DNA from 3 places in the Pinisolibacter sp. genome. Region 2 is predicted to be linked to each of the others. Evidence: predicted binding sites of a transcription regulator. Region 2 holds the regulator's gene; each other region holds the start of a gene.
The links. The regulator PhoB, encoded in region 2, activates phosphate uptake and scavenging genes when phosphate is short. The targets are predictions, from matches to a motif close to TGTCATNNANCTGTCAT.
Positions count from the first base shown of each region.

Region 1 (6,168 bases), on a different contig from region 2:
AAGAACAGCGCCCCCATCAGCGCGCCGCCGCCGACCCGGGTGGCGAGCTTCATCTCGCGCACGAAGAGGGAGGAGAGCGCGCTCATGCCGCCTCCACCACGCTGGCGCCGAGGCGCAGGCTGTCCATGCGCTCGAACGGCAGGGCGAGATGCGTCGCCGCCACCACCAGACCGCCGGCGGTGAGATGTTCGCCGACGATCTCGAGCAACCGCGCCTCCGACGCCGCGTCGAGCGCCGAGGTCGGCTCGTCGAGCAGCCAGATCGGCCGCTTCGTGACGAGCAGCCGCGCGAAGGCGAGGCGCCGCCGCTGGCCGGCCGACAGATACGCCGCCGGCAGCGTCGCCAGACGTGCCAGCCCGACGCGATCGAGCGCCTCGATCACCGTGTCGTCCGGCGTGCCGGCGAAGGTACGCCAGAAGCCGAGATTCTCCTCCACCGACAGCTGCGGTTTGAGAGCGTCCATATGGCCGAAATAGTGGCACTGCTGCGGAATGGTCAGCTCCGGATCGCCGCCCTCGACGGAGATCTCCCCGGCGACCGGCCGGAGCAGCCCGGCGATCAGGCGCAGCAGCGTCGACTTGCCGGCGCCGTTGGAGCCGGTGACGACGAGCGCGCTGCCGGCCACCGCCTCGAAGGAGAGATCCTGCAACACCCGTCGGCCACCGCGATCGAGCGACAGGGAACGGCCGATGAGGCGTTTCACGCTGGTCGACATGCTCCCGTCCGCTCGTCTGAAGGCGCCGACCTCTCGGCGCGACCGGTTCTCGCCTGCCTCTTACAGGAAGACGCCGCGACGGGAAACCGCGAGAATGTCGGTCGGTGGAGCGCGGATCGGTCGCGACGGCCAGGGTTCACGACGAAATTCCGTCATTTCGCGGGTTCTCACCCCGAAGTGACTGGTTCGAGAGCCGACCAGCGGACTATTCTCCGCCCGCGGTTCCGACCGACGCCGTCGCCCCTGGACGACGTCGGCGCGCCACGCATCAACCCCGACGAGGTGGAACAGGTGTCGACGAAACCGGGCGCACTCGCCATAGCGGTCACCGCCGCATGTGCCGCCGTCGTCGCAACGGTCTTCGTCGCGGGTGGGGCCGCCGTCGCCGGCGAGAGCCGGCCGCGCGCCGTCATCGAGCTCTTCACCAGCCAGGGCTGCGGCAAGTGCCCGCCCGCCGACGCCCTCCTCGGCCGCCTCGCCGCCGACGACACGCTGGTCGCGCTCACCTTCGCCGTCGACTACTGGGACTATCTCGGCTGGAAGGACACCGCCGCCCGCCCCGAATTCACCCAGCGCCAACGCGGCTATGCCGAAGCGCGCGGCGACCGCACCGTCTACACCCCGCAGGTGGTGATCGACGGCCGCACCCATGTCGTCGGCAGCGATCGCGACGCGATCGAGAGCACCGTTTCGGCCCTCGTCGACAAGAACGAGGCGCCGATGGTCGACGTCGACGCCGAGACGACCCGCGATTCGCTCGTCGTTCGTATCGCCGACGGGCCGGACGCCCTCGCCGGAACCCGCGCCACCGTCTGGCTCGTCCGCTACGACCGCACCCGCACGATCCCGATCGGCCGCGGCGAGAACTCCGGCAGGACCGTCACCTACACCCACCTGGTCAAGGCGCTCCAGCCGATCGGCATGTGGAAGGGCAAGGCGCTGCGCATCGAGTTGCCGCGCCAGGAGATGGTCCACGAGAACGAGGAAGGGTGCGCCATCCTGTTGCAGGCGGAAGGCGAGGGCGGTCCCGGCCCGATCCTCGGCGCCCGCCGGGTCGAGCGGCTCGGCTCCTGAGCCCCCCGCGCGAAAGCGCCGGCCGCATCGTTCGGTGCGGCGTGATCGTCAGATTTCGACGAGTTTCGGCTTCTTCTCCAGCACCGCGACGACGCGGGCGAGATCGGCACCGCGCTTGAGGATGCGCCCGCCCTGGTCGATCACCGCATAGGCGCCCTGACGCGCCGCCAGTTTCGGGGTCTTCTCGATGCGGAAGAGCGGCGTCTCCGAAGTGCGCCGGAACACCGAGAACACCGCCCGATCGGCGAGATGGTCGATGGCGTAGTCGCGCCACTCGCCGCTCGCCACCATCCGCCCGTAGACGCGCAGGATCTCGAAGAGCTCGCGCCGATCGAAGGTGACCTCGCGATCCTCCTTCGCCCGAGCCAGCCGGATCACCGACGGTCCGGCGTCGTCGCCCCCCGGCACGCCGCCGCCCATACCCTCGCTCAAGAGACCGCCTCCCGAACCGTTTCGTCGAAATGTCATGATCCGACGGACCGCCGGTGCTGGCAAGCGGTGATCTCCGGGGCGGCGCCCGGCATGATTCCGGGGCGGCGCCGGCATTTGCGCGACACGGCGATTGCCAAGTGGCGCGCCCGCGGCGAAGGTCGATCTCCGAGCGCATTCTCGAGGAGGCTCGTTGCCCTTGTCGCTTCGCCGCCCCGCCGCCGCCTCGAAGCCGCGTCTCCTTCGCGTCCGCCGGCGTCCCGGCGCCGCGCCGCATCTCGGCCTCCTCACCGTCGCCGGCATCACCCTGCCGTGCGCCCTCGGTCGCTCCGGCCTGACGCGTTTCAAGCGGGAAGGCGACGGCGCCACTCCGGTCGGCCGCTTCGCCCTGCTCTACGGCCATCGCCGCGCCGATCGCGCTCTGCCGCCGGGCGGTCCGGTGCCGCTCTCGCCGATTCGCGCCGACGACGGCTGGTGCGACGATGTGGCCGACGGCCGCTACAATCGCCCGGTCCGTCTACCGTTCCGCGGATCGCACGAAGTGATGCGGCGCGACGATCATCTCTACGACGTGGTGATCGTCCTCGATGCCAACGTCCGGCGGCGGGTGATCGGGCGTGGCAGTGCCATCTTCTTCCACCTCGCCCGCGACGGCTTCGAGCCGACCGCCGGCTGCGTCGCGCTCCGCCCCGAGGACATGCGCCGGCTGTTGCCGCGGCTCGGTCCACACCCGGTGATGGTGATCGGCTGACCGACTCGGGCAGAGAGCAGACGGCTCGGTGACCGACCTCGCTTCGGCCGAATCGAAACGGGCTCGAATCGAAGATCGACGCCAAGGCCCCTGAGAGTCTCACCCACGGCCGTTCGTCGCCGCTGCACCGAAGGGTCGAACCACTGCGGAAACAGCCGCCCAGGAGTCTCTGTGCGAGTCTATCGTTTCGATATCGAAATCATTTCGTGATTGCATCGAATCGCCGGACTCGTCCGACGGGCACTCACACCGGTTTCGGTCGCGTCCCGAAGATGGCGCTGCCGACGCGGACATGGGTGGCGCCGAGATCGATCGCCGTCTCGAAGTCGGACGACATGCCCATCGACAGCCCGCCGGCCCCCGCCTCCTTCGCCAGCATGGCCAACAGCGCGAAATGCGGACCCGGCGCGTCCTCGGCCGGCGGGATGCACATCAGCCCGTCGATCGCCAATCCGTGCTCGTTCCGGCACCGCTCGACGAAGGCGACCGCCTCCCGCGGATCGACACCCGCCTTCTGCGGCTCCGCCCCGGTGTTGACCTGGACGAAGAGCCGCGGCCGCCGTCCCTGCTTCGCCATCTCGGCTGCGAGTGCCGCGGCGATCTTGTCGCGATCGACCGTGTGGATCACGTCGAAGAGCTCGACCGCCTCGCCGGCCTTGTTCGACTGCAGCGGACCGATGAGGTGCAGCTCGAGATCGCCCGTCTCGGCGCGCAGGGTCGGCCACTTGGCCTTCGCCTCCTGCACCCGGTTCTCGCCGAACACCCGCTGCCCCGCTTCGATCACCGGGCGGATCTCTTCGATCGAGAAGGTCTTCGACACCGCCACCAGCGTGACCGATCCGGCCGGGCGGCCGGCGATGCGGGTGGCGCGGGTGATGCGGTTGCGGATCTCGGCGAGATTGTCGGCGGCGGTCATGGATGAGCGGTCCTCGCGGGTCTCGATGCCCGCCGCCTTAGCACGAAGGGCGACCGATCCGCCACGCACCCTCTCGCGAACGCTGCCGCAGGCGCCGGAATCGGCCGGAAACCATTGACCCGTCCGCGTCTTTCTGGTGAAGGTCGGCGCCGACCAGAGACGACGCACATCGCGCGATCCCGAACTCTCGCGTGGCGCCGCCCGAACCCGACCCGACGGACGACGAGATCCATGGCTTCCGAGCGCTACAACCCCCGCGAATCCGAACCGAAGTGGCAGAAGACCTGGGCCGAGAAGGACGTCTTCGCCACCTCCAACGACGATACGCGGCCGAAGTACTACGTCCTCGAGATGTTCCCCTATCCGTCGGGACGCATCCACATGGGTCACGTCCGCAACTACACCATGGGCGACGTGGTGGCACGCTACAAGCGCGCCAAGGGCTTCTCGGTGCTGCACCCGATGGGCTGGGATGCCTTCGGCCTGCCGGCCGAGAACGCCGCCATGCAGATGAAGGTCCATCCCGCCAAGTGGACCTACGAGAACATCGCCACCATGCGCAACCAGCTGAAGACCATGGGTCTGTCGCTGGACTGGAAGCGCGAGGTCGCCACCTGCTCGCCGGACTACTACCGCCACCAGCAGAAGATGTTCGTCGACTTCTTCGAGGCCGGCCTCGCCTATCGCCGCGCATCCAAGGTCAACTGGGACCCGGTCGACATGACCGTGCTCGCCAACGAGCAGGTGATCGACGGCCGCGGCTGGCGCTCCGGCGCCCTGGTCGAGCAGAAGGAGCTCGTCCAGTGGTTCCTGAAGATCACCCACTATTCCGACGACCTGCTCTCCGCCCTCGACCGCCTCGATCGCTGGCCGGACAAGGTGCGGCTGATGCAGAGGAACTGGATCGGCAAGTCGACCGGCCTCGAGGTCCGCTTCGAACTCGCGGCCCCCGGTCCGTCCGGTGAGACCACCCTCGAGATCTTCACCACCCGCCCCGACACGCTGTTCGGCGCGTCCTTCCTCGCCATGTCGCCGGATCATCCGCTGGCCAAGGCGCTGGGTGACAAGGATGCCGATCTCGCCGCCTTCCAGGAGAAGTGCCGGCGCATGGGCACCTCGGTCGCCGTGCTCGAGACCGCCGAGAAGGAGGGTTACGACACCGGCCTGCGGGTGAAGCACCCCTTTGTCGAGGGCAAGACGCTGCCGCTGTGGGTGGCGAACTTCATCCTCATGGACTACGGCACCGGCGCCATCTTCGGCTGTCCGGCCCACGACCAGCGCGACCTCGACTTCGCTCGCAAGTACGGCCTCGAAGTCACGCCCGTGGTGCTGCCGCGCGGCACCGATCCGGCGACCAACACGGTCGAAAACGTCGCCTTCGACGGTGACGGCACCCTCTACAACTCCGACTTCCTCGACGGTCTCGAGGTCGACGCCGCCTTCGAGGCCACCGCCGACCGCCTGGAAGCCCGCATCGTCGACGGTGCGCCGATGGGCAAGCGTCGGGTGAACTTCCGCCTGCGCGACTGGCTGATCTCGCGCCAGCGCTACTGGGGTTGCCCGATCCCGATGATCCACTGCGACGACTGCGGCACCGTTCCGGTCCCGGTCGCCGATCTGCCGGTGCTGCTGCCCGACGACGCCTCCTTCGACCGTCCCGGCAACCCGCTCGATCATCATCCGACCTGGAAGCACGTCGGCTGTCCGAAGTGCGGCAAGCCCGCCCGGCGCGAAACCGACACCATGGACACCTTTGTCGATTCGTCCTGGTACTTCGCCCGCTTCACCGATCCGTGGAACGAGACCGCCCCGACGACCCGCCCGGTCGTCGATCGTTGGCTGCCGGTCGACCAGTACATCGGCGGCATCGAGCACGCGATCCTGCACCTGCTCTATTCGCGCTTCTTCACCCGCGCCATGAAGGCGACCGGCCACGCCGGTCTCGACGAGCCCTTCGCCGGCCTGTTCACGCAAGGAATGGTGGTCCACGAAACCTACAAGAGCCCCGAGGGCAAGTGGGTCTCGCCGGCCGAGATCCTCGTCGAAGAGGTCGACGGCAAGCGCTCCGCCACCATGAAGGACGGCTCCGGCCCGGTCGAGATCGGCGGCATCGAGAAGATGTCGAAGTCGAAGAAGAACACCGTCGATCCCGACGAGATCCTCTCGACCTGGGGCGCCGACACCGCCCGCTGGTTCATGCTCTCCGACAGCCCGCCGGATCGCGACGTCATCTGGACCGAGGCCGGCGTCGAGGGCGCCCATCGCTTCGTCCAGCGCGTCTGG
Region 1 is NZ_DAIPZB010000012.1:29,487-35,654, reverse strand. Features, by position in the region: gene ccmB (heme exporter protein CcmB) at 1-86, opposite strand, end outside; gene ccmA (heme ABC exporter ATP-binding protein CcmA) at 83-715, opposite strand; gene V7Q42_RS07185 (DUF1223 domain-containing protein) at 1,007-1,789, shown strand; gene V7Q42_RS07180 (DUF2794 domain-containing protein) at 1,838-2,221, opposite strand; gene V7Q42_RS07175 (L,D-transpeptidase family protein) at 2,418-2,969, shown strand; gene V7Q42_RS07170 (YggS family pyridoxal phosphate-dependent enzyme) at 3,214-3,885, opposite strand; gene leuS (leucine--tRNA ligase) at 4,117-6,168, shown strand, end outside.
Region 1: the regulator PhoB is predicted to act here: its motif matches at 2,241-2,257, upstream of V7Q42_RS07180 (DUF2794 domain-containing protein).

Region 2 (6,168 bases):
GCCGAGGCCGCACTGGACCTCGTCGAAGATCAGCAGCAGGTCGAGTTCGTCGCAGAGATTGCGCAGCCAGGACAGGAAGGAGGCCGGCGCCGGCCGCACGCCACCTTCACCCTGGATCGGCTCGATCAGGATGCCGGCGGTCTCCGGACCGATGGCGGCGAGCACCGCGGCCTCGTCGAAACCCTCGACGCTGTCGAAGCCTTCGACCTTGGGGCCGAAGCCTTCGAGGTACTTCTCCTGGCCGCCGGCGGCGATGGTCGCCAGCGTGCGGCCGTGGAAGGCGCCCTCGAAGGTGATCAGCCGATAGCGCTCCGGCCGGCCCTTCGACCACTGCCAGCGACGCGCCGTCTTGATGGCGCATTCGAGCGCCTCGGCGCCCGAGTTGGTGAAGAACACCCGGTCGGCGAAGGAGGTCTCGGTGAGGCGACGGGCGAGACGCTCCTGATGGGGCGCGGCGAAGACGTTCGACACGTGCCACAGCTTCTCGGCCTGATCCTTCAGGGCGGCGACGAGATGGGGATGACAGTGGCCGAGCGCGTTGACCGCGATGCCGGCCATCATGTCGAGATAGCGCTCGCCCGAAGCGGTCTCGAGCCACACGCCCTCGCCTCGCTCGAAGGCGAGATCGGCCCGAGCGAAGGTCGAGAAGAGCGAGGTCTCGGTCATGGTACGTCTCCGGCGATCGTGTCCGGGAAAGCGAAATCCACGGCGGCGGCGCGGAGGGTCCCGTCTCCCGATGCGAGGAGCCGAGATCCGCGACCGGGCACGCCGAGGTCCGACATCCCGATTTCGGTTGGAACGGCCCATCCGGACGTCACGGAACGGAGGGCCGAAAACGAACGATGCCGCCTCGACGGCGGCACCGGGTTTCGCCCGCATAATGCAGGAGAACGGCCGGAAATGTCAACGTTTCCGCGCCTTCGAATTCGCCGCGGCGACGGCGGCGGAGGGTCGCGGCGCGCGTGGGCGAGACGTCGAGCACCCGCTGTTGCAGATCGGACTCAAGGCTGGGGAAAAGGCATCGTTCATCCACCGAAAGCGACGGCCGGCGGGTTGAAGCCGAGTCTACGGATAGTGTAGTTTACCTTTCATTAAGCACGACATCTCGTGCGGCGTACCCTCAGTCCCCGAGTCTCCCGCCATCGTTCGTCCGGCGTGGAACCCCCACGTCGACCGGAGGATCCCTCCGGATGGAGAGGGATTCGAAGACGGGGTGCGCACACCGACAGCGAGGACGCGATGATCTCCTGGACCGACGAGCGGGTCGAGCTCTTGAAGAAGCTGTGGAGCGAAGGGCTCTCCGCCAGTCAGATCGCCGGTGAACTCGGCGGTGTCACCCGCAATGCGGTGATCGGCAAGGTGCATCGTCTCGGCCTCTCCGGCCGGGCCAAGGCGCCGCAGCCGCAGGCGGCCCGTCCGAAGAAGCCGGCGAGCCGGCCGGCGACGTCGTCGGGACGCGCCTCCGGCGGTCCGGTGTCGATCGGCGCGGTGGCGCTGAAGGCCGATTCCGCGCCCGTCGCCCGCCCCCAGCCGGCGCCGCAGCCGGCGATCTATTCGCTCTCCGAGGAGCCGTTGATCGCCAACGCCTCGGTGCTGCAGATCAACGAGCAGACCTGCAAGTGGCCGATCGGCGACCCGAGCGCCGCCGACTTCCACTTCTGCGCCCGTCGCTCCGACGTCGGCATCCCCTACTGCGGCTACCACGCCCGCATCGCCTATCAGCCGGTCTCCGACCGCCGCAAGGACAGGCGGATGATGCGGGGCTGAGACCCCGTCGGCCGCAGCGAACGCGAAGAGAGCCCGGAGGCGATCCTCCGGGCTCTCTTTCGTTTCGGGAGCGGGCGATGCGAGGCGGACCGGGTCCGGACCGCGCCGACCGTCAGCCGGCGGAGGCGGTGAACTGGTCGTCGAAGGCGTAACCGGAACCGCGGACGGTACGGATCGGGTCGCGATCGCGGGTGCGGTTGATCGCCTTGCGCAGGCGGCCGATGTGGACGTCGACGGTGCGTTCGTCGACATAGACGTCCATGCCCCACACGCCGTCGAGCAGTTGCTCGCGCGAGTAGACCCGGCCGGGCGACTGCATGAGGAACTCGAGCAGGCGGTATTCGGTCGGGCCGAGATGGATCTCGCGCCCCGACCGGCGTACCCGATGGGTCTCGCGATCGATCTCGAGATCGCCGGCCTTCAACACGGTGGAGACGAGTTCGGGGCGGGCGCGGCGCAGGATGGCGCGGGCGCGGGCCATCAGTTCCGGCGTCGAGAACGGCTTGACGACGTAGTCGTCGGCACCGGTGGCGAGACCGCGGATGCGCTCGCTCTCCTCGCCACGGGCGGTGAGCATGATGATCGGCAGGCGCTCGGTCTCGGGGCGGGCGCGCAGGCGGCGGCACAGCTCGATGCCGGAGAGGCCGGGCAGCATCCAGTCGAGGATGAGGAGATCGGGAACCGACTCCTTCAGCCGCGTGTCGGCCTCGTCGCCGCGGGTGACGACTTCGACGTCGTAGCCCTCCGCTTCGAGGTTGTAGCGCAGGAGGAGACCGAGCGCCTCCTCGTCCTCGACGATCAACACGCGCGCCATCGCCCGTCCCCGTCTCAGCCCTGTGCCACCGGCGGCATGTCCGCGGTCTCGTCGATCTTGTGGCGCTCGTCGAGAAGCTGTTCGCCGGTGGCCACGTAGTGGACGATCTCGGCGATGTTGGTGGCGTGGTCGCCGATGCGCTCGACGTTCTTGGCGCAGAACAAGAGGTGGGTGCAGAAGGTGATGTTGCGCGGATCCTCCATCATGTAGGTGAGGAGTTCGCGGAACAGCGAGGTGTAGAGCGCGTCGATCTGGTCGTCGCGATTGCGCACCGCCATGGCCTCGGCGGCGTCGCGCGAGGTGTAGCTGTCGAGCACGTTCTTCAACTGCTCGAGCGCGATCTCGGAGAGATGCTCGACGCCGATGACGATGCGCTTGATCTGGACGACACCGCCCATGGCGACGACACGCTTGGCGATGTTCTTGGCGAGGTCGCCGACCCGCTCGAGATCGGCCGACACCCGCATGGCGCCGAAGATCTCGCGCAGGTCGCGAGCCATCGGCTGGCGCTTGGCGATGATGCGGATCGCCTGTTCCTCGACCTGATGCTGCAGCCGGTCGAGGCGCTGATCGGAGAGGATCACCTTCTGGGCGAGCGCGGTGTCGCCGCGCACCAGAGCGGTGATGGCGTCGGCCACCAGACCCTCGGCCATGCCGCCCATCTCGGCGATCTGGCCGGCGAGACCCTGGAGTTCCTGATCATAGGAACTGACGATGTGATCGGTCATCGGATGCTCTCCTCATCGGGGTGGGCCACGCCTTCGCCCCGCCCGCCGTCGCCGGTCGACATGCGCACCGGCGAAGGTGCGGCGGGTCGCCTCGACGGCCCCTCTTCTATGACACGCAAACGACAGTTTCGTGACGGTTCAACCTATTGTCCGTCTTCGCTCTTCGCCGAGGCGATGACGCGCCGATCGAGGCGCACGGAGAAGGTGGACCCTTCGCCGGGTACGGATTCGATGGTCAGCCGGCCACCGTGGCGGGTGACGATGTGTTTGACGATGGCGAGGCCGAGGCCGGTCCCGCGGGTCGCGCCGGCCTTCTCGGTGTGGGCGCGATAGAAGCGCTCGGTGAGCCGCGGCAGGTGGACCGGATCGATGCCTTCGCCGAAATCGCGCACGGTGGCGACGACGAGGCGCGCGTCGGCCGGGTCGGTGGCGACGGTGACCTCGACGCGACCGCCGGAGCCGCCGTATTTCACGCCGTTCTCGATCAGATTGGTGAAGACCTGCAGCAATTCCTCGCGGTCGCCGCGCACCGTCCGCGGCGTCTCGCAGCCGAAGAGTTGCAGATCCACTCCGGCGGCGGAGGCGGCCGGCGACACCAGATCGGCGACCTGCCGGAGGATCTCGCAGAGATCGACCGTCGCCTCGGGGCGGACGTGGGCGCGCATCTCGAGGCGGGAGAGCGACAAGAGGTCGTCGATCAGGCGCTTCATGCGCCCGGCCTGTTCGGCCATGACGCCGAGGAAGCGGTCGCGCACCTTGGCGTCGTCGCGCGCCGGTCCCTGGAGGGTCTCGAGGAAGCCGATGACGGCGGTGAGCGGGGTGCGCAACTCGTGGCTGGCGTTGGCGACGAAGTCGGCGCGCATGCGCTCCACTCGGCGCGTCTCGGTCAGGTCCTCGATGCGCAGGAGCACCCAGCTCGGCGGCCCCGCGTCCGTCTCGCCGTCGGCCACCGGGCGATGGATCGGGGCGAGGTGGGCCTCGAGCCAGCGATCGGTCGGCACCTTCTCCTGCCATTCGACGGTCTCGGGCCGCGCCTCGGCGACGACACGGGCGAAGGCATCGTGGAGCACGGTGAAACGCAGGCGGAAGACCAGGGGATCGCCGGGGCGGACGCCGGGATAGCGGGCGCGCGCCTCGGCGTTGACGTGGGCGACGATGCCGCCCGCATCGATCAGAACGCAAGGATCGTCGAGGGCGTCGATCACCGCCACCATGCCGGCTTCGGCGCCGGAGAGGGCCGCGAGTTCGGCGAAGTTTCGGCTCTCGCCGTCCGTCCCCGCGCCCCGAGCTGCGCCTGGTTCTTTCGTGCCGTTCGCCATCGTCGTCGCCGTTTCGTTCTCACCGCCGGACATCCTACCCGCCCTCTCTCGGCTGCCGGGGGCTCGCACCGACGCGCGACGATGATAGTGTCGCGGAGACGGATGCGGCCGTCACTTCGTCGCAACGCCGGATATGGCCGGCGAATCGGGAAGGGCGATGTCCATGGGTGAGCATCACCACGACAAGAAGAAAGCCGGAAGAGACGACGATCTCGCGAAGGTCGAAAACAATGGTTCGACGATCCGAAAATTCGACCTCGACGATCCCCGGCTGCCGGACTGGGTGAAGAAGAACGCCTTCGGCTCGGGCGACTTTCCTTACGACGAGGCCTACGACGAGGATCGATTCGACGACGAACTCGAGGCGCTGCAGATCGAACTGGTGAAGCTGCAGACCTGGGCGATCGACAAGGGCGAGCGCATCGTCGTCGTCTTCGAAGGGCGCGATGCGGCCGGCAAGGGCTCGCTGATCGGCGCCTTCCGCCAGTACATGAGCCCGCGCCGCACCAGCGTGGTGGCCCTGCCCAAGCCCACCGACACCGAGAGGGGGCAGTGGTACTTCCAGCGCTACGTCGGCCACATGCCGACCGTCGGCGAAGTCGTGATGTTCGACCGCTCCTGGTACAATCGCGCCGGCGTCGAGCCGGTGATGGGGTTCTGCACCCCCGAACAGACCGAGATGTTCCTCAAAGAAGCGCCGCGCTTCGAGGACATGCTGACCGACGAGGGCATCCGGCTGGTCAAGTTCTACATCGACGTCGGGCGCGAGATGCAGCTCTCCCGCTTCCACGACCGGCGACACAATCCGCTCAAGGTATGGAAGGTGTCGCCGATCGATCTGGCGGCGGTCGACAAATACGACGACTACACCCGCGCCCGCGACCGCATGCTGGAGACGACCCACACCGACGGGGCGCCGTGGACGGTGGTGCTCGGCAACGACAAACGCCGGCTCAAGCTGAACGCCATCCGCCACGTGTTGTTGCTGTTCGACTATCCCGACAAGGATCGGCGGGTGATCGGCGCCATCGACGAGAAGATCCTCGGCCGCGGCCCGGAGTTCCTGGCGCGGCGACGGTGATACCGAGTTCACGAAATTCGGACTCGTCGGAATTTCGTGGGTTACGGCCCGACCGGCCGACGCCCGTTCGGGCTCGCCTTCGCGGAGAAGTTCCGAACAGGTCGGAACTTCATCCTCTCGGTACGAGATCGTCGAAGGTCACGGGAGGCGCCGGGCCGTGCGGCCGGGCGCGGGATCACTCGGTCTTGGCGGCGAGGACGGCGCGGTAGTCGCGGGCCCAGTCGCCCTTCTGGGCGCAGACCTTGTCCCACCCTTCGGCCTCGAGGCCGGTGTCGACGGTGTTGTAGAGCGCCTCGGCCTTGTCCTCGTCGAGACCGCTCTCGGCGAGCGCCTTGTCGATCGCCTTGCCGAGCACTTCGGCCTGCCGCTTCTGCATCGGGAAGCCGCACATGTCGGCGGAGAGCGCGATGCGATAGAGGGTGCGCAGGGACGTCTCGGCGTCTTCGGCCGCCACCGCGG
Region 2 is NZ_DAIPZB010000047.1:21,472-27,639, reverse strand. Features, by position in the region: gene V7Q42_RS17510 (aspartate aminotransferase family protein) at 1-666, opposite strand, end outside; gene V7Q42_RS17505 (GcrA family cell cycle regulator) at 1,243-1,767, shown strand; gene phoB (phosphate regulon transcriptional regulator PhoB) at 1,880-2,581, opposite strand; gene phoU (phosphate signaling complex protein PhoU) at 2,596-3,309, opposite strand; gene V7Q42_RS17490 (ATP-binding protein) at 3,453-4,661, opposite strand; gene ppk2 (polyphosphate kinase 2) at 4,792-5,709, shown strand; gene V7Q42_RS17480 (hypothetical protein) at 5,885-6,168, opposite strand, start outside.

Region 3 (6,168 bases), on a different contig from region 2:
GACGATGACCGAAGGCATGGTGCGGCTCGCCGGTGGCGATCTCGAGGTCGAGATTCCCGGCGGCGACAGGACCAACGAGATGGGGCGGATGGCTCGTGCGGTCGCGGTGTTCCGCGACAACGCCCGCGAAAGGCGCCGGCTCGAGGCGATGCAGGCGGAGGAGGCGTCGCGGGCCGAGGCGATCCGGCGCAAGGCGATGTTCGAGCTGGCGGCGGAGTTCGAGCGGCGGGTCGGGGCGGTGGTCGCCACGGTCACCCGATCGGCCGGCGATCTCGAGATCGCGGCGCAGACGCTCTCGGCGTCGGCCGAACAGGTGTCGGCCCAGTCGGTGGCGGTGGCCGGCGCCTCGGAAGAGGCGGCCGCCAACGTCCGCAGCGTCGCGGTGGCGACCGAAGACCTCTCCGCCACCGTGCGTGAGGTTGGGCGTCAGGTGGCCGAGTCGTCCGGCATCGCCGCCAAGGCGACGGCGGAAGCGGCGGCGACGCGGACCCAGGTGAACGATCTGTCGGTCGCCGCCGATCGCATCGGTTCGATCATCCAGCTGATCCAGGAGATCGCGGCCAAGACCAACCTGTTGGCGCTCAACGCCACCATCGAGGCGGCCCGCGCCGGCGAGGCGGGGCGGGGCTTCGCCATCGTCGCACAGGAGGTCAAGGGGCTCGCCGAGCAGACCGCCCACGCCACGGCGGAGATCGGCACGCAGGTGCAGGCGATCCAGGGCTCGACGCAGCTCGCCGCCGGCGCCATGGCCTCGGTCGGCAGCACGATCGAGGCGATGAACGGCATCGCCGGGGCGATCGCCACGGCGGTGGACCGCCAGAGCGAGACGACGCGAGAGATCGCCCGCAACGTCGGACAGGCGGCGCAGGGGGCGTCCGACGTCTCCGCCAACATCACCGGGGTGAGCGCGGCGGCGGAGAACTCCAGCGCCGCTTCGTCCCAGGTGTTGTCGGCGGCCGGGGAACTCACCCATCAGGCGGAAGCGTTGCAGGCGGCGGTCGCCGGCTTCCTCGCCGATCTCCGGGCGGCGTGAGCGCGTCTCCGAAGGTCGGGACGTCGATGTCTCCGGCCTTCGGCGCCGAAAGAGATCCGGAGGATCTCTTCGCCAGACCGGTCCTAACTCGTCCGGGAACCCTTCGTGTGGACACGGTTCTCGGACGAACGGAATACGACGTTCGGATGTGTTCATCCGAACTCCGCATCACTTCGCCGGCGCGCTCGCCTCGAGGCCGCGCAGCATCGCCTTCAGACCCGGCTCGTCGACGGCGGTGGCGGCGTCGTCGAGGCTCATCCAGCGCACCTGCCGTTCGGCCATCTCCTTCCAGGTGGAGAGGAGCTTGCGCGCCTTCAGGCGATAGACGGTGACGCGGACGAGGTCGAAGCGGTCGGCGCGGCGCTTCCAGTAGTCGAAGGTGCCGAGCGGCTTCTTCAGCGGCTTGCCGACGACACCGGCCTCCTGTTCGGCCTCGATCGCGGCGGCTCGGTGGTCGGGCACGCCCTTCATCGGCCAACCCTTCGGCACCGTCCAGCGGCCGGTCTCGCGCGTCGTCACCAGGCACACCTCGACGCGACCGTCGACCTTGCGCATCGGCAGGGCGGCGATCTGCGGCAGCCTCTCGGGCGAGGATTTCGAGGTGGCGGGCTTGGGCATCGGGCGGGTGGGCGAGGGGATGGGTCGGGAAGCATGCGCCGATCGCGCGAGTCGTTCCAGGCGAATGGCCAGACTGACCTGCGAAGCGGTTCGAAAGACGGCGGCGGCGCGTCACGACGGTGACGCCCACCGTCCTCCTCAGGCGAACAGGCCGACGAGCCACCAGGTCGCCGCGGCGATGGCGGCGGAGGCGGGGATGGTCACCACCCAGGCGACGACGATGCCGGAGGCGATGTTCCAGCGCACGGCCGAGGTGCGCCGGGCCGAGCCGACGCCGATGATCGAGCCGGTGATGGTGTGGGTGGTGGAGACGGGGATGCCGAGGCCGGTCGCCATGAACAGGGTGATGGCGCCGCCGGTCTCGGCGCAGAAGCCCTGCATCGGGGTGAGGCGGGTGATCTTGGAACCCATGGTGTGGACGATGCGCCAGCCGCCGAAGAGGGTGCCGAGACCCATCGCCGCCTGACAGGTGATCACCACCCAGAAGGGCACGTGGAAGGTCTCGCCGAGATGGCCCTGCGAATAGAGCAGCACGGCGATGATGCCCATGGTCTTCTGGGCGTCGTTGCCGCCGTGGCCGAGCGAATAGAGCGAAGCCGAGACGAACTGCAGCGAGCGGAAGCTCTTGTCGATGGCGAAGGGCGTGAACGGGCGTCCGACCCAACTGACGACGACCATGAGGACGAGCGCCAGGGTGAAGCCGACCAACGGCGACAGCACGATGGCGAAGGCGGTCTTCATGAAGCCCGACATCACCACGGCGGAGACGCCGGCCTTGGCGACGCCGGCGCCGACGAGACCGCCGACGAGGGCGTGCGACGACGACGACGGGATGCCCCCGAGCCAGGTGACGACGTTCCAGACGATGGCGCCGGAGAGCGCGCCGAAGACGACGCGCGGGTCGATGATCGAGGCCTCGACGATGCCCTTGCCGATGGTCTGGGCGACGTGCAGGCCGAAGAACAGGAAGGCGATGAAGTTGAAGAACGCCGCCCACATCACCGCGTACTGCGGCGACAGAACCCGGGTGGAGACGATGGTGGCGATCGAATTCGCCGCGTCGTGCAGGCCGTTCAGGAAGTCGAAGGCGAGCGCGACGGCGATCAGCCCGATGAGAAGGGGCAGGGCGAGCGTGGCGTCCATGGGTCCTCGTCCACGAAACGGAGAACGGGCGTGCGGGCGGCGGAAACCGTCAGACGTGTTCGATGACGATGCCGGAGATCTCGTTGGCGACTTCTTCGAACCGGTCGGTGACGCGCTCCAGATGGCCGTAGATCTCGGCCCCGACGGTGAAGGCCATCGGATCGGAGTGGCGATGGGCGAGGAAGAGCGCCTTGAGGCCCTGGTCGTGGACCTTGTCGGCGCGGCTCTCCAGTTCGGTGATCTTGACCACGTAGTCGTTGATGGCGTGGACGTTGGCGCCGATCTTGCGCAGGAGCGGGATCGCATCGACCGTCAGCTTCGCGGCTTCGACGCCGATCGCCGCCAACTCTCGCATCGGCTCGTCGAAGGAGGTCACCTCGAAGAGGGTGATGGCCTTGGCGGTCTGGTGCATCTGATCGATGGCGTCGTCCATCGACTCGATCAGATCCTTGATGTCGACGCGGTCGAAGGGGGTGATGAAGGAGCGGCGCACCGCCAGCAGCACTTCGGCGGTGATGTCGTCGGCGGCCTTCTCGTGGCGCTTCACCTCGGCGCAGGCGGCGGCGATGTCGGGCGCGCCGGAGAGCAGCCGATGCAGCGCCTCGGCGCCGGCGACGAGCACCTTCGACTGGCGCTCGAACATGTCGAAGAAACCGTCTTCCTTGGGCATGATCGCCCGGAACCAGGACAACATCGGACCCACCGCAGTGATTGGCGACGGGGCGGTTTATGACGTTTCGATGACGAATGCGAGTCCGGTGAGGCGCGCATGTCGGTGGGCGGGCGTCGACGGGGTGGCGGAGCGCGTCGAGGCGGCCCCTCATCACTTCTTCGGAATGCCGATCTTCCGCCCGGCTCGTTCGGGAGGAGCGAGGTGGCGGGTCGGGGCCCACAGGGCTTCGAGGCCTTCGCGGACGTCGGCGGCCCAGGGCACGACGCGGCGGGCCTTCATGTCGAGGTGGAGATACATCTGCTCGCTCGTCGCCGACACCCAGCCGTCCTCGGCGTGGATCAGTTCGGCGAAGAGATGCAGGCGCTTGTCGTCGAGGTCGAGGATGCGCATCCGCACCTGGAGGGGATCGCCGAGGAAAACTTCGCGCAGGTAGCAGACGTGGATCTCGGCGGTCATGTAGGAACAGCCGCGTTTCGCCAGATAGTCCGGACCGAGGCCGGCCGTGACGACGAAGTCGTCGCAGGCGCGATCGAAGACGACGTTGTAGTAGGCCATGTTGAGATGGCCGTTGTAGTCGACCCAGCCGGGCTCGATCGCGTATCGGTCGGAGAGGTAGGGATGGGCGTCGGTCATCGGATCCGGTCTGGTTGCGGACGGGCGGGCGCCCATCGAGCGGTTCGACGAGGTTGGCGTCAAGCGTTTCTTCGACCTCAGCCATGCGCGGTCGATGGTTCGGCGACGCGGATCGGCGCTTGACCCCTTCCGGCGGCGCGTGATTGATCGGCGCCTTTCCCGGGCGATGGCTGCCCGGCCGTCGAGGGGGACGGTGATGACGGGGAACGGTCGGGCCGGTCGTGCGGCGCGCTGGATGGGGCTTGCGGCGGCGTCGCTCGCGGTGGCGCTCGCCCTCGATTTCATTCGCCTGCCGGCCGCCTTTCTCCTCGGGCCGCTCGTCGTCGGCATCGTGGCGCGGCTCTCCGGCTCGGACCTCGTGGTGCCGCGGCCGGCGGTCTACGCCTCGCAGGCGCTGATCGGGGCGATGATCGGCGCGGCGTTGACGCCGTCGATCGTCACCGCCTTTCTCGCCGACTGGCCGATCCTGACGGCGGTGGTGGCGGCGACGGTGGTGTTCGCCACCGCTTCCGGCTGGCTCCTGTCGTGGTTCGGCGTCGTGCCGGGGACGACGGGGGTGTGGGGATCGTCGCCGGGGGCGGCGACCGCCATGGTGATCCTGTCGGAAGCTCACGGCGGCGACGTTCGGTTGGTCGCCTTCATGCAGTATCTGCGCGTGCTCTTCGTCGCCTCGGCGGCGTCGATCGGGGCGCGCCTGTGGCTCGGGGCCGGCGCCGTCGCGCATCGCGATCTCCTCGCCGCGGTGGATCCGCAGGGACTGGCCGTGACGTTGGCGGTGGTCGCGGTGACGGCGGCGATCGGACATTTCTCGCGGCTCGCCAACGGCGTGATGATGGGGCCGATCGTGGCGTTGGCGGTGCTGCACGGCAGTGGCCTCCTGACGCCGGTGCTGCCGCCGTGGCTGTTGATCGTCGGCTATGCCGGGCTCGGCTGGAACATCGGCCTCAGGTTCACGCCCGAGGCGATCGCCCATGCGGCGCGGGCGCTGCCGTGGATCGTGCTGTCGATCGTCGTGTTGATGGCCTTCGCGGCGGGGCTGGCGTGGCTGTTGGTGCTCGAACTCGGCATCGATCCCCTGACCGCCTTCCTCGCCACCTCGCCCGGCGGCATGGACACGGTGGCGATCATCGCCGCCTCGACCCCGGTCGACGTCGGCTTCGTCATGGCGTTGCAGGTGCTGCGCTTCTTCGTGCTGGTGATGATCGGCCCGTCGCTGTCGCGCTTCGTCGCCGCGCGTCTGTCGCAGCGGTGATCGGCATCCCGCCGCTTCCGGGATCGACCTCGCCTCTGCTAGGGTCCGCTCGACGCAACGGACTCTGGGGAGACGAAGGAATGGCCGAAGCGGTTTCGCGGGCGCGTGACGGCGAGGCGATCGCCACGGCGATCGGGGTGCTGACGCAACGGTTCGGCGAACGGGTCTCGACCTCGCACAGTTTGCGCGAACAACACGGACACACCCTCACCTGGATCCCCAACCAGCCGCCGGATGCGGTGTTCTTCGCCCGCTCGGAGGCGGAGGTGCAGGAGGCGGTGAGGATCTGTGCGGCGCACGGCTGTCCGATCGTGCCCTTCGGCGCCGGCACCTCGCTCGAGGGCCATCTCAACGCGCCGCTCGGCGGCCTGTCGATCGACGTCTCGGCGATGGACGCGATCGTCGCGGTTCACCCCGAAGATCTCGACGTGGTGATCCAGCCGGGCATCCGGCGCAAGGCGCTCAACGAGCAACTGCGTGACACCGGTCTGTTCTTCCCGATCGATCCCGGCGCCGACGCCACCCTCGGCGGCATGGCGGCGACGCGGGCCTCCGGCACCAATGCGGTGCGCTACGGCACGATGAAGGACAATGTCCTGGCGATGCGCGCGGTGACCGCGACGGGTGAGATCGTCACCACCTCGCGCCGCGCCAAGAAGTCGTCGACCGGCTACGACCTGACGAGGCTCTTCGTCGGTTCGGAGGGAACGCTCGGCATCATCACCGAATTGACCATCCGCCTCTCCGGCATCCCGGAGGCGATCGCCGGCGGCATCTGCCCGTTCCCGGACGTGCACGCGGCGGCCGACGCGGTGA
Region 3 is NZ_DAIPZB010000007.1:33,643-39,810, forward strand. Features, by position in the region: gene V7Q42_RS04330 (methyl-accepting chemotaxis protein) at 1-1,033, shown strand, start outside; gene V7Q42_RS04335 (NUDIX hydrolase) at 1,202-1,651, opposite strand; gene V7Q42_RS04340 (inorganic phosphate transporter) at 1,790-2,794, opposite strand; gene V7Q42_RS04345 (DUF47 domain-containing protein) at 2,844-3,488, opposite strand; gene V7Q42_RS04350 (thioesterase family protein) at 3,618-4,100, opposite strand; gene V7Q42_RS04355 (AbrB family transcriptional regulator) at 4,297-5,352, shown strand; gene V7Q42_RS04360 (FAD-binding oxidoreductase) at 5,433-6,168, shown strand, end outside.
Region 3: the regulator PhoB is predicted to act here: its motif matches at 3,524-3,540, upstream of V7Q42_RS04345 (DUF47 domain-containing protein).